One region of the Streptomyces nigra genome, then DNA from elsewhere that is predicted to be linked to it. Evidence: riboswitches for the same ligand, from Rfam matches in the RefSeq annotation. Region 1 holds a riboswitch; each other region holds the start of a gene.
What was found. A riboswitch is a leader RNA that binds a small molecule or an ion and turns the genes downstream of it on or off. The one in region 1 is predicted to bind cyclic di-AMP.
Positions count from the first base shown of each region.

Region 2: another riboswitch for cyclic di-AMP. It lies ahead of DC008_RS14010 (transglycosylase family protein); the one in region 1 lies ahead of DC008_RS26360 (M23 family metallopeptidase).
Region 3: another riboswitch for cyclic di-AMP. It lies ahead of DC008_RS35865 (C40 family peptidase); the one in region 1 lies ahead of DC008_RS26360 (M23 family metallopeptidase).

Region 1 covers NZ_CP029043.1:5,690,268-5,694,733, reverse strand. The annotation lists gene DC008_RS26380 (bifunctional acetate--CoA ligase family protein/GNAT family N-acetyltransferase) at 1-617, opposite strand, end outside; gene DC008_RS26370 (HPr family phosphocarrier protein) at 795-1,076, shown strand; gene DC008_RS26365 (GntR family transcriptional regulator) at 1,279-1,974, opposite strand; gene DC008_RS26360 (M23 family metallopeptidase) at 2,168-2,953, opposite strand; cyclic di-AMP (ydaO/yuaA leader) riboswitch at 2,966-3,129, opposite strand; gene DC008_RS26355 (M16 family metallopeptidase) at 3,343-4,466, opposite strand, start outside.
Region 2 covers NZ_CP029043.1:3,061,340-3,065,805, forward strand. The annotation lists gene DC008_RS14000 (FtsB family cell division protein) at 1-287, opposite strand, end outside; gene eno (phosphopyruvate hydratase) at 382-1,662, opposite strand; gene DC008_RS14010 (transglycosylase family protein) at 1,886-2,563, opposite strand; cyclic di-AMP (ydaO/yuaA leader) riboswitch at 2,568-2,760, opposite strand; gene DC008_RS14015 (LysM peptidoglycan-binding domain-containing protein) at 2,970-3,965, opposite strand; gene DC008_RS14020 (cytochrome P450 family protein) at 4,109-4,466, opposite strand, start outside.
Region 3 covers NZ_CP029043.1:821,779-826,244, forward strand. The annotation lists gene paaD (1,2-phenylacetyl-CoA epoxidase subunit PaaD) at 1-101, opposite strand, end outside; gene paaC (1,2-phenylacetyl-CoA epoxidase subunit PaaC) at 95-922, opposite strand; gene paaB (1,2-phenylacetyl-CoA epoxidase subunit PaaB) at 933-1,226, opposite strand; gene paaA (1,2-phenylacetyl-CoA epoxidase subunit PaaA) at 1,223-2,200, opposite strand; cyclic di-AMP (ydaO/yuaA leader) riboswitch at 2,481-2,652, shown strand; gene DC008_RS35865 (C40 family peptidase) at 2,661-4,460, shown strand.

The sequences.
Region 1 (4,466 bases):
ACCGATCGGGCGTCGGCGCGCTGCTCGCGCGCGTACTGCACGGCGAGCGAGCGGTCGGTGGGCTCCAGGTCGAACTCCAGACGGACGACGCCGTCCTCGAAGCTGCGCTTCTGGGTGTACCCGGCGTCCGTGAACACCTTGATCATCTTGTTGTTGGCGGGCAGCACCTCGGCGGCGAACCGGCGTATGCCGCGCTCCCGGGCGACCGCCGCGATGTGCTCGAGCAGGGCGGAGGCGACGCCGCGCCCCTGGTGGGCGTCCTGGACGAGGAAGGCGACCTCGGCCTCGTCGGCGGGGGCGGACGCGGGCGTCCCGTCGGCGCCGATCCGGTCGTACCGCACGGTGGCGATGAACTCGCCGCCGACGGTGGCCGCGAGTCCCACCCGGTCCACGAAGTCGTGGTGCGTGAAGCGGTGGACGTCCTTGGCGGACAGGCGTGGGTAGGGCGCGAAGAAGCGGTAGTACTTCGACTCGTCCGACACCTGCTCGTAGAAGCTGACCAGGCGCTCGGCGTCGTCGACGGTGATGGGACGGATGCGGGCGGTGCCGCCGTCGCGCAGCACCACGTCGGCTTCCCAGTGGGCGGGGTACACGTGCCGGTCCGAGGCGCTCTGCATGGGGCCAGGTTACGGCTCGCGTACGACACCGGCGCGAGGCAGGCTGGTCCCGACGTCCCGCGGGCCGGGGCCGGGATCCGGCGGCCGTCGAGGCAGGGGCGCCCGGGCCGTTCCGCCGGGCCCCCCTCGTGTGGGAAACTGGTCTAGACAACCCTGAACCACGAAGGGCAGCAACACATGGCTGAGCGCCGCGTCAACGTCGGCTGGGCCGAGGGTCTCCACGCCCGCCCCGCCTCCATCTTCGTCCGGGCCGCCACGGCCACGGGAGTCCCGGTGACCATCGCCAAGGCCGACGGCAACCCCGTCAACGCGGCCTCGATGCTGGCCGTCCTGGGCCTGGGCGCCCAGGGTGGCGAGGAGATCGTCCTGGCCTCCGACGCCGAGGGCGCGGACGCCGCCCTCGACCGTCTGGCCAAGCTGGTCGCCGAGGGCCTCGACGAACTGCCCGCGACGGTCTGAGGGGTCCGGGCGGGTATCCCGCACGGAACCAGGAAGCCGCGTCCGCCTGACCGGCGGGCGCGGCTTGGTCTTTCCCACCGCATTACCGCCCGGAGCGCATGGAATCTCACGGCGGCGGGCTCCATAATTACCCGAGCACCCGAAAAAGGGCAGCGGGAATTCACCGCCCCGAAATTGCTCTTCTTTGTATACGGTGCCGGTGTTAATTCCGCAGGCTCGGCATGTTTACGGCATGTTGCGAATTCCTCACACGCTCCGTGCGGTCGCCGCCCGAGCCGAAGCGCAGCCGGTGCGCGGACAGCCCGCGCTCGGTGTGCAGGGTGGTGAGCGCGCGGGCGCGTTCGCCGTCGCCGCGCGCCACCGCGTCCACGATCGCGCCGTGCTCGGCCCAGATCTCCGCGGGGTCGGCGGACGCCTGCACGGTGTACATCCAGGCGATCTTGTGCCGCAGCTGGGTCAGCGTCGAGGTCAGCGCGGTACTGCCGGACGCCTGGGCCAGCGTCTCGTGGAACCAGCCGCCCAGCGAGCGCAGATCCTCGCTGTTGCCGCCCCTGGCCCGCTCCTGCCCCAGCCTGACCAGCCCGCGCAGCACCTTGAGGTGGGCCTCGGTGCGCCGCTGGGCGGCCCGGGCGGCGCCGAGGGGTTCCAGCAGGGTGCGCATCTCCAGCACGTCCGCGGCCTCCTGCTCGGTCGGCTCCGCCACGCACGCGCCCGCGTGCCGGCGGGTCACCACGAAGCCCTCCGCCTCCAGGGTGCGCAGTGCCTCGCGCACGGGGACACGGGAGACGCCGTAGCGGCGGGCGAGGACTTCCTCCGTGAGACGGCCGCCGCGCTCCAGGACACCGGCGACGATGTCGTCCCGGATCGCGGTGCACACCGAGTGCGCCGGAATACGCATGCCGACCTCCGCCTTAATCCCCGTGAAACGTCGACGAATGACGTGTGTTCAGCGACTCTATGGCAAGGAGCGTCAATTTCCGACGGCAGGCCGGAATCCATGGATATTTTTTGGACAGTCATTGTCCAGAAAGACCGAAAGCCCCGGCTCGGGAGCCGGGGCTGCGGTAAGGCGGTCGGAGACGCCGGAGGTCTCAGATGTCGACGCCGTGCGAGCGGAGGTAGGCGACGGGGTCGATGTCGGAGCCGTACTCGGCGGTGGTGCGCGCCTCGAAGTGCAGATGCGCCCCGGTGACGTTGCCGGTGGCGCCGGACAGGCCGATCTGCTGGCCGGGGGTCACGGTCTGGCCGACCGAGACGCCGATGGACGACAGGTGGCCGTACTGGGTGTAGGTGCCGTCGTTCATCTTGATCACGACGTTGTTGCCGTAGGCGCCGCCCCAGCCGGCCTCCACGACGGTGCCGGCGCCGACCGCGTGCACGGAGGTGCCGCTCGCGGCGTGGAAGTCGATACCGGTGTGGCTGCCGGAGGACCAGACGGCCCCGCCGGACTGGTACGAGGTGGACACGTACGACCCGGCGATCGGGGATACGTAGGAGAGCAGGCGCTTGCGCTCGGCCTCCCGGGCGGCGCGCTCCTTGGCCTCGCGCTCCTCCTTGGCCTTCTCGGCGGCCAGGTGGCGCGCGGCCTCCTCGGCGGCCTGCTTACGGGCCGCGGCCTCGGCGGCGGCCCGCTCCTGGGCGGCGGCCTGCGCGTCGATCTGGAGGGCGATCGTGTCCTCGACGGCGACGACCGGGATGAGGCCGGTCTGCTCCGCGGCGGGCTCGGCGGCCAGCGCCGGGGCCGCGAGGGTGCCCACGACGCCGGTGGCGGTGAGGGCGGCGACACCGGCCGCGCGGGCCGTGGTGCGCTCGAACCGGCCGGGCTTGCGGTGCTTCCCGGAGGGGCGGTTCTTCCCCGAGGCGCAGCTGAACGCCATGTGGTGGCTGATCCTTTCCTTCCCTCTCGCCTACCGGGTTAGCTGACGGGTTCGGAGCAGGAAGGTCTCCTACGGGCCCCCTCGCGGCTGCGCGGGCGTCCGATTCACCCCAGGGACTGCGATGGGTCCCCGGCTCCCCTGGCTCGCGCCGTACGGGGACTCGGCGATGACTGTCCGGTGCCGCGGACGCGGCGCACTGCTGGACGAACAGCCCGGAAGACGCTAAGCGGGGCGGCTTTCAATTCCCAAACGGATCGGGGCTTTTGTAGTGCATCCCACAGGGCAGACAGGCAACCTCCGCATCAATTCGGGCATAAGGGAGCCCCGGTGACACAGCCGTCACCGGGGCTCGCCTCGCGCGCCGGTCCGTCGCGGGGCCGGCGAATCCTCTACTCGGCCGTCACGACGGTGACTTCACCGATGCCGAGGGCCTCCACGGGCTCCCGGATCGCCGAGGCGTCCCCGACGAGGACCGTGACGAGGCGGTCCGCCGGGAAGGCGCTGACGACCGCGGCCGTGGCCTCGACGGTGCCGGTGGCGGCGAGCTGCTGGTACAGCTTCGCCTGGTAGTCGTCGGGCAGATGCTGCTCGACCTGGTCGGCCAGGGTGCCCGCCACGGCGGCGGCCGTCTCGTACTTCAGCGGCGCCACCCCGACGAGGTTCTGCACGGCGAAGTCCCGCTCGGCGTCGGTGAGTCCCTCGGCGGCGATCCCGCGCAGGACGGTCCACAGGTCGTCCAGGGCGGGGCCGGTGTTGGGGGTGTCGACGGAGCCGGTGATGGCGAGCATCGAGGCGCCGGTGCCGTCCGGCGCCGAGCGCAGGACCTGGCCGAACGCGCGCACGCCGTACGTGTAGCCCTTCTCCTCGCGCAGGACCTTGTCCAGGCGGGAGGTGAGGGTGCCGCCGAGGCAGTACGTGCCGAGCACCTGCGCCGGCCATACGCGGTCGTGCCGGTCGGGTCCGATCCGGCCGATCAGCAGCTGCGTCTGGACGGCGCCGGGGCGGTCCACGATGACGACCCGCCCGGTGTCGTCCGCGGTGACCGGCGGGACGGGCCGCGGCTCGGCCTGCGAACCGGTCCAGGCGCCCAGGCTGTCGCCCAGCAGGGCGTCCAGGTCGACGCCGGTCAGGTCGCCGACGACCACGACGGTGGAGGTGGCGGGGCGGACATGCCGCTCGAAGAAGGCGCGTACGGCCGCGGAGTCGATGCCGGCGACGGTCTCCTCGGTGCCCTGGCGCGGGCGCGACATGCGCGAGGACGCCGGGAACAGCTGCCGGGACAGCTCCTTGGCCGCCCGGCGCGACGGGTTCGCCAGCTCGTGCGGGATCTCGTCGAGGCGGTTGCGCACCAGGCGCTCCACCTCGGCGTCGGCGAACAGCGGCGCCCTGAGCGCGTCGGCGAGCAGGTCCAGCGCCTTCGGGAGCCGGGAGACCGGCACCTCCAGGCTGACGCGCACGCCCGGGTGGTCGGCGTAGGCGTCGAGGGTGGCGCCGCAGCGCTCCAGCTCGGCGG
Region 2 (4,466 bases), 2.6 Mb from region 1:
CAGCGGGCCTTGAGGTCGCGCAGTTCCTCGACGCGCCGGGTGGTCGCCGCCTTCTCCCGCTGGAGGTCGGCGATCTCGGCGCGCTGGGAGACGTACTGCCTTATCGGGTACGCCATGGCCACGACGAGGGTGCAGACGACCAGCGCGAGCAGCGCGGCGCGGCTGGTGAGCCGGGAGCGCCGGGCCTGCCGCTTGGTCTGGGAACGGTAGACACGGGCCGCCGTCTGCTCCCCGAGCAACCGGATCCTGGTCGCGGTGGAGAACCGGTCCCGGTCCTTCACGGCCATGTCCCGCCTCCCGTCTCAACGCGCGTACGTCCCCGCACACGGTACGGGACCGAGTACGGGGACGTACGTACGACGCTTCCTACAGGCGCGTGCCTCAGCCCTTGAAGCGGGGGAACGCGCTGCGGCCGGCGTAGACGGCGGCGTCGTCGAGGATCTCCTCGATGCGCAGCAGCTGGTTGTACTTGGCGACGCGCTCGGAGCGGGCCGGGGCACCGGTCTTGATCTGGCCGCAGTTGGTGGCGACGGCCAGGTCGGCGATGGTGACGTCCTCGGTCTCGCCGGAGCGGTGGGACATCATGCACTTGAAGCCGTTGCGCTGGGCCAGCTCGACGGCGTCCAGGGTCTCGGTGAGCGAACCGATCTGGTTCACCTTCACCAGCAGGGCGTTGGCGGCGCCCTCCTCGATGCCGCGGGCGAGGCGCTCCGGGTTGGTGACGAACAGGTCGTCGCCGACGAGCTGGACCTTGTCGCCGAGCTTGTCGGTGATGGTCTTCCAGCCGTCCCAGTCGTCCTCGAACAGCGGGTCCTCGATGGAGACGAGCGGGTACGCGTCGACGAGCTCCGCGTAGTACTCGGTCATCTCGGCCGCCGAGCGCTCCTTGCCCTCGAAGGTGTAGACGCCGTCCTTGTAGAACTCGGAGGCGGCCACGTCGAGCGCCAGGGCGATCTGCTCGCCGGGGGTGTAGCCGGCTTCCTTGATCGCCTCGAGGATGAGGTCGAGGGCGTCGCGGTTGGAGCCGAGGTTCGGCGCGAAGCCGCCCTCGTCGCCGAGGCCGGTGGCCAGGCCCTTGTTCTTCAGGACCTTCTTGAGGGTGTGATAGACCTCGGCGCCCCAGCGCAGGGCCTCGGAGAAGGACTCCGCGCCGATCGGGGCGATCATGAACTCCTGGATGTCCACGTTGGAGTCGGCGTGCGAGCCGCCGTTCAGGATGTTCATCATCGGCACCGGGAGCAGGTGCGCGTTCGGGCCGCCCAGGTAGCGGAAGAGCGGCAGGTCGCTGGCCTCGGAGGCGGCGTGGGCGACGGCGAGCGAGACACCGAGGATGGCGTTGGCGCCGAGGGAGCCCTTGTTGTCGGTGGCGTCCAGGTCGAACATGGCCTGGTCGATCAGGCGCTGCTCGGTGGCGTCGTAGCCGACGAGCTCCGGGCCGATCTGCTCGATGACGGCGAGGACGGCCTTCTCGACGCCCTTGCCGAGGTAACGGTTGGTGTCACCGTCGCGCAGCTCGATGGCCTCGAAGGCGCCGGTGGAGGCGCCGGACGGGACGGCGGCACGACCGGTGCTGCCGTCGTCGAGGCCGACCTCGACCTCGACCGTGGGATTGCCTCGGGAGTCCAGGATTTCCCGGGCTACGACGACGTCGATGGACGGCACGAGCATCTCCTTCGTGGATGTGAAGCCTTTACGCAGCCCGCGTGGGTGCTGCGAGACGAGCCTAACCGGCTCCGGAGGTTCGGCCAGCGGTCGACCGCCCTGTGGACGGAACCGAGAGCGAATTGTTTCCGAACGGAACAAAAAGCGGGCGCGTACATCTACACAGAACCCCGCCCCGGCGCACACGGGGGAACACGCGCCGGGGCGGGGAGCCTGTGGGGGCTTACTTGAGGTGGAGCTGCTGACCCGGGTAGATCAGGTCGGCGTCCTGGACGATGTCCTTGTTCAGCTCGAAGAGCTTCTCCCAGCCGCCCTTGACGTCGTGGTCGGCGGCGATGGTGCTGAGGGTGTCGCCCTTGGCGACCTTGTACTCGCCGTCGCCCTTCTTGACCTTCTTGCCGGTCGGCGTGGTGACGGTCTTGGTGCTCTTCTCGGCGGCCGGACGGTCCGCGGAGCGGGAGGCCGGCTTCTCCTCGGTGGAGCGGGCGCTCTGCTCGCCACCGGTGGCGGCGGAACCGTTGTAGGCCGCGCTCGACAGGCCGGTGCCGCAGTGCGGCCAGGCACCCTTGCCCTGGCCCGCGAGGACCTTCTCGGCTATCGCGATCTGCTGGGCCTTGGTGGCCTTGTCGGCGGTGGAGGCGTACTGCGTGCCGCCGTAGGCCGCCCAGGTCGAGGCGGAGAACTGCAGGCCGCCGTAGTAGCCGTTGCCGGTGTTGATCGACCAGTTGCCGCCGGATTCGCACTGGGCGACGGCGTCCCACTCGGAGGCGGTGGCGGCCGAGGCGCTGCCGGCGGCCATCAGCGGGCCGGCGACGGCGGCGGCGCCGGTGACGCCGACGACGGCGATGGCGCGGGCCGCCTTGGACGGACGACGGTGCTTGCCCTTGCTGGAGAACAGCATGGAGAGATCCCCTCACCGACGCCTACGAGGTGAGCTGTCGGGTTCGGGCCGGTTGAGTTGCCCGGTCGCCCACCACTGGTGCGTGGTGCGCGACTTCACCCCAAGCCGGTTCCGGCCGTGAGCCCCCGGAGGGCCTCGACGTCCGGACCCGGCGCTTACCTTGGGTCCCCCGCTCCTGCCTACGGCGCATGACGCGACGACTGTTCCCGGACGGCCGCCGGCAGGATTCGGCGTGACGGCTGTCGGGGCTCGCACTGGAGGCGAGCGGTCACGACCGTAGACACGCCGCTCGGGGATTTTCAAAGACGATCAAGGCTTCTGAGATCTATCTCTCAGTCCATTCAAAACGGACATTCACCATGAAAGCGGGGCGTGAACTGCCGCTTCATTTGGCCCTGTTCGGCCCTTATTCGGTGGGGACGTCCAGCGTCTGACCGGGAGCGATGCTGTTGGCGTCGGTGCCGATGGCCGCCTTGTTCGCCTCGAACAGCGCGCGCCATCCGCCGTCGACGTCAAGGGAGTCGGCGATGGAGGCGAGCGTGTCGCCCGCGCGGACCCGGTAGGAGGCGTGGCGGCCGGAGGCGGCGGAGTCGCCGTCCGCGGCCTTGGTCTCCTCGGCGCTGGCGCCGCGGTGCCGTCCGGGACCGGCCGGTACGTCCTCGATCGCGGCGGTGTCGACGAGGCTCCAGGATCCGGCACTCTGCCCGGAGTTGTCCTGATTCGTGATCTCGGGGCTCTCCACCGGGGAACTGTCCGGAGAGGCGGTGGCCGTGAAACCGGACTTCTCAGCCTTCTCGGACTTTCCTGACTTCCCGGCCTCGGGCGAGGACGGTGCGGAGCTCTCCGGCGACGCGGACGACGAGCCGCTCGGGGTGTTCGACGCACCGTCGGAGGAGCCCGAACCGCCCGAAGAACCGGAAGACTCGGACGAGTCGGAAGAATCAGAGGAATCGAGCAAGCCGGACGACCCGGACACCTCGCTCGGGGAGTCCCCGGAGACACCGGTGTCGAGGTCGACGGCACCCGACTTCTTGCTGAGCCCGTTGAGCACCGCACAGGTGCCCCACGGGACGGTCCCGCGCTCGGCGAGGATCTTCTGCGCCACGGCGATCTGCTGCGAGCGGCTCGCCAGATCCGGGCTCGCGGCGTAGTCGAGACCGCCGAAGCCCTCCCAGTCCGCCTGGGTCAACTGGAGTCCGCCGTAGTGCCCGTTGCCCGTGTCCGCGCTCCAGGAGCCGCCGCTCTCGCATTCGGCGACCTTGTCCCACACGCTCCCGTCCGCCGCGCTCGCGCCCGAGGCGCCGAGGAGCGGGATGGCGATGGCGGAGCCGGTCACTCCGGCCGCGACGAGAAGAGCCGGAGCCTGACGGGGGCGACGGTGACGACCGTTCCCGGAGAGCATGCGGGGACCTTTCGCGAGACAGCGGTGACCAAGGGACGCGGAATCCGCGTGCCTTCGTTGATGGGTGAACGTATAGGCAGACGATCACTTGTCACAAGTTAATGCCGCGCAGATCACGTGAAGATCACAGAGATGAGCGCATGTCATGTTTGCGGAGCGGAACTCTTGACTCCGACCGGGGTGAACTCCACGGGCAGGGTGCGCAGCCCCCGCATGATGAGACCGCCCCGCCACCTCAACTCGGCGGGATCGGCGGCCAGTCGGAGGTCCGGGAGCCGGGTGAGAAGAGTGGCGAGGGCCGTCTGTCCCTCCAGCCGGGCCAGCGGGGCGCCGAGGCAGTAGTGGATGCCGTGGCCGTAGCCCAGGTGCTGGTTGTCCCGGCGGGAGAGGTCGAGGGTGTCCGGGTCGGCGAACCGCTCCGGGTCCCGGTCGGCGGCGGCCAGGACGACCAGGACCGGGTCACCGGCGGCGATGTGCTGCCCGCCGATGGTCAGCGGCTCG
Region 3 (4,466 bases), 4.9 Mb from region 1:
AGGACGCCCAGGTCGGCGAGGGTGAGCATGGGCAGCTCGGGGTCCGGCACCTGGGCGGCGATGTGCCGGGCGCGCCGGGCGTCGAGGAGCGTCGTCACCATGTCGCCTCCGGGTGCGCGCGGGCGACGCCCTGCAACTCGGCGAGGAGCGGGGCGAGGTGCTCGGTGTGCTCGCCCTCGCGTCCGCAGCCGGGCAGCGGGCGGTACACGGGCATCGGCAGTCCGGCCGCGTCGGTGACCTGCTTGAGGTCGGCGACGACCTCCAGCCGTACGTCGAACGCGGTGAACAGCTCGCCCAGGTAGGGCGCGACCTGCTCCTGGGCACGGCGCATACGGCGGTGGGACTCCTCGGTGCCGTCGCCCAGGCGCACCGCCCACTCGGCGGCGTACTGCCGGTGGTAGCGCAGTTCCTTGGCGCCCTTGGTGGCGATCGCCGAGAGCACGGGGTCCGGGTGGGACGCCAGCCGCTCGAAGTGCGCGAGCCGCCAGCTGGACAGCACCAGCAGCCGGACGATCGTGAACGCGAAGTCGCCGTTGGGCAGTTCGGCCAGGCGGACGTTGCGGAAGTCGGCCGCGTCACGGAAGTAGGCGTACGCGTCCTCGTCGCGACCGGTGCCGTCGGTCTGGCCGGCGCGGGAGTAGAGCAGCCGGGCCTGGCCGAGCAGGTCGAGGCCGATGTTGGCGAGCGCGACCTCCTCCTCCAGCTCGGGGGCGCGGGTGACCCACTCCCCCAGGCGCTGCGCCGAGACGAGCGCGTCGTCGCCGAGGGCGACGCACAGGGCGGCCAGGGCGGCGGCGTCGACGTCGTGCGGCACGGTGGTGTCGACGCCGTGCAGCGGGTCCTCGAAGCCGGTGCCGTAGGCCCAGCGGGTGTCGTCCTCGTGTCCCTCGGCGAGGGTCAGATAGACGTGGTCGTCACTCATGCCCTCTCCTTCAGATGTGGGGGACGTCGTCGGGGATGTCGTAGAAGGTCGGGTGGCGGTAGACCTTGTCGGCGCTGGGCTCGAAGAACGGGTCCTTCTCGTCGCGCGTGGAGGCGGCGATGTGCTCGGAGCGCACGACCCAGATGCTGACGCCCTCGTTGCGCCGCGTGTACAGATCGCGGGCGTGGGTCAGCGCCATCCGGTCGTCGGCGGCGTGCAGCGAGCCGACGTGGACGTGGTTCAGTCCGCGCTTGCCCCGGACGAACACCTCGTACAGCGGCCAGTCCTGCTTTCCGGTGCTCATGCCACCGCTCCCTTCTCCGCGCGGGCGGCCTGCTTGGCCGCGTGGGCGGTGGCCGCCTCCCGCACCCAGGCGCCCTCTTCGTGGGCGCTCCTGCGTTGTTCCATCCGCTGTGCGTTGCACGGGCCGTCACCCTTGATGACCCGCATCAGCTCGTCCCAGTCGGGCGTGCCGAAGTCGTGGTGGCCGCGCTCGGCGTTCCAGCGCAGCTCCGGGTCGGGCAGGGTGACGCCGAGCTTCTCGGCCTGCGGGACCGTCATGTCGACGAAGCGCCGGCGCAGCTCGTCGTTGCTGTGCCGCTTGATCTTCCAGGCCATCGAGCGGGCCGAGTTGGGCGAGGAGTCGTCGGGCGGGCCGAACATCATCAGGGAGGGCCACCACCAGCGGTTCACCGCGTCCTGGACCATCTCACGCTGGGCGTCGGTGCCGCGCATCATCGTCATCAGCAGCTCGTAGCCCTGCCGCTGGTGGAACGACTCCTCCTTGCAGATCCGCACCATCGCGCGCGCGTACGGCCCGTAGGAGCTGCGGCACAGCGGTACCTGATTGCAGATCGCGGCGCCGTCCACGAACCAGCCGATCACGCCGACGTCGGCGAAGCTCATCGTGGGGTAGTTGAAGATCGAGGAGTACTTCTGGCGACCCTCGATCAGCCGCTCGGTCAGGTCGGCGCGGTCGGCGCCCAGGGTCTCGGCCGCCGAGTACAGGTACAGACCGTGTCCGGCCTCGTCCTGCACCTTGGCGAAGAGGATCGCCTTGCGGCGCAGCGAGGGCGCCTTGGTGATCCACTCCCCCTCCGGCTGCATGCCGATGATCTCCGAGTGGGCGTGCTGCGCGATCTGCCGGATCAGCGTGTTGCGGTAGCCGTCCGGCATCCAGTCCCGCGGCTCGATGCGCTGGTCGCGCGCGATCGTCGCGTCGAAGTGCTCCTCAAGCGGCCCTTGTGGGGGCGCCTCGGCGGAGTGTGAGGTCGTCATCGCTCCCGCTTCCCAACCGACCATTCGTTCGGTACCAGTGTGACGTGTTTCGGAGGGCTGGGCAAGACCTCGTCCGGGCGGCGGAGGGGATCGCGAGCGCCGCCACCCTCCGTATTCACGCAGGTACATGGCGCGGCGACGGCGGCCGGCCGCCGTCACAAGCGTCGAAGGTCACAAAAACGTATCGGACATTTCACACGTCAATCTTCACTGCAGGCACACAAGTTGGCTAAGTTACCGCCCAGGACGCGCGTTGAACTCCGGCGATCCCCGCCGGGACGTGCGACCTCCGCCGAGTCGGCGCGCCCTTCGGGGCCGCGGAGCCGAGGACCCAACCGAATCATGGGGTGAATCGACCCGAGGCCGTGACGGGCCGGGTCGTAGGGCACACCTTCCGACGCGAAACGCCCGAACCCGTCAGCTAACTCGGTAGGCGGAGTACGGAAGGAGCACGTCGCCCATGGCGCCGGAACGCACCGGCATGCGCAACTCCGCGCTCGCCTCGGCAGCAGCCCTCACCTCGGTGGCCCTGTTCGGCCAGTCGACCGGCGCCGCCCAGGCGGACGAGGGGCCGAGCCGCGAGGAGGTCAGCCGGCGGGTCAGTTCGCTCTACGACCGGGCCGAGACCGACACGGGGACCTTCAACGCCACCCGCGCCTCGTCCACAGGACCGCGCAAGCGCGCGGGCGGTCCGGCGGCCTCCGGACGCGACGGTGACCGCGGCCGTGGCGCCGCCCCGCTCGACGACGTGGCCCGGCAGTGGTTCGACGTCGCCCGGTCCAAGCTCGGTCCGACGATGCCGGCCACCCTGCCGAAGGACCGGATGCCGGAACGGCCCGCCGCCCCGGCGCGGGGTGCGCGCCCGTCGGGCGGGGGTGAAGGGGCGCGCGAGATATCGGGGCGTACGGCTCTGGAGCTGCCTGCTGGATCGGGTGCCCCTGTCGCCGAGTTGACGTCCGGTGCCTCGCGTTCGGCGGCTGTCGGTGAGCTGACGGCGGGGCCTGTGGCGGCTCTGCCCGCGGGGGGTGAGGCGGGGGGCGCGCTCGCACTGCCTGCGGCGCCCGTCGCACCTGCCGTGCAGAGTGAGGTCGATCAGCGGGCCTCCCTGCGTACGACCAAGGAGCGCAGCCAGCGGAAGTTGTCGCAGGCGCGTGAGTTGCTGTCGGCGTACACCGGGCGGTCCTTGGCGGCGATCGAGGCGCCGGCGGCCGCCGTCCCTGCTGCTGCCGCTGCGCCTGCTTCTGCGCAGAACCAGTGGGACGCCCTGGAGGCGCAGAGCCCCGCCGATCTGACGACGGTTCCACCGGGGTCGACGGCTTGGGCGGGGCAGCCCTCGGAGACTTCGGCCGCCTCGGCTGCCTATCTCACGGCAACTCCTGTCGCCGGGTCGGAGTTGGGTGCCTCTCAGGGGTACGGCGTGCCTGACGCGGGCTTCTCCGCGACTGCGGCCGGTCAGACGGGGAGCTTCCCGGCTGTCGACCAGACCGGCGGCTTCCCGGCGGTCGACCAGACCGGGAGCTTCCCTGTGGTCGACCGGACCGCTGGGTTCCCGATGGTGGACCAGACCGGCGGCTTCCCGGCGGTCGACCGGACCGGGAGCTTCCCTGTGGTCGACCAGACCGCTGGGTTCCCGATGGTGGACCAGACCGGCGGCTTCCCGGCGGTCGACCGGACCGGGAGCTTCCCTGTGGTCGACCGGACCGCTGGGTTCCCGATGGTGGACCAGTCCGGGAGCTTCCCGATGGTCTCGCAGACCGGGAGTTTCCCGGCTGTCGGTCAGACCGGTAGCTTCCCCGCCGTGGACCAGAGCGGCAGCTATCCGGCGGTCGCGCAGACGGGTGGCTTCCCGGCCGTGGACCAGACCGGCAGCTATCCGGCGGTCGCTCCGACCCCTGCGGCCCCGCAGGACAGCCGGGCCCTGCGGGCCCTGGAGTTCGCCCGGGTTCAGATCGGCAAGCCCTGTGTCTGGGGCACGACGGGACCGAACACCTACGACGGCCCCGGCCTCACCCAGGCCGCCTGGAAGGCCGCCGGTATCGCGCTCCCCCGCACCGCCCAGGAGCAGGCCACCGCCGGTCAGGGCGTGGCGCTCACGGACCTGGAGCCCGGCGACCTGGTCCTGTACCACGCCGGTCACGTCGGCATCTGTTCCGGCAACGGCATGATGATCCACGCCCCCGGCCCCGGCACGGTCATCCGCGAGGAGTCCATCCACTACGCCGGCGAGGACGCGATCCACAGCGCGATCCGGCCCGCGTGAGACGAC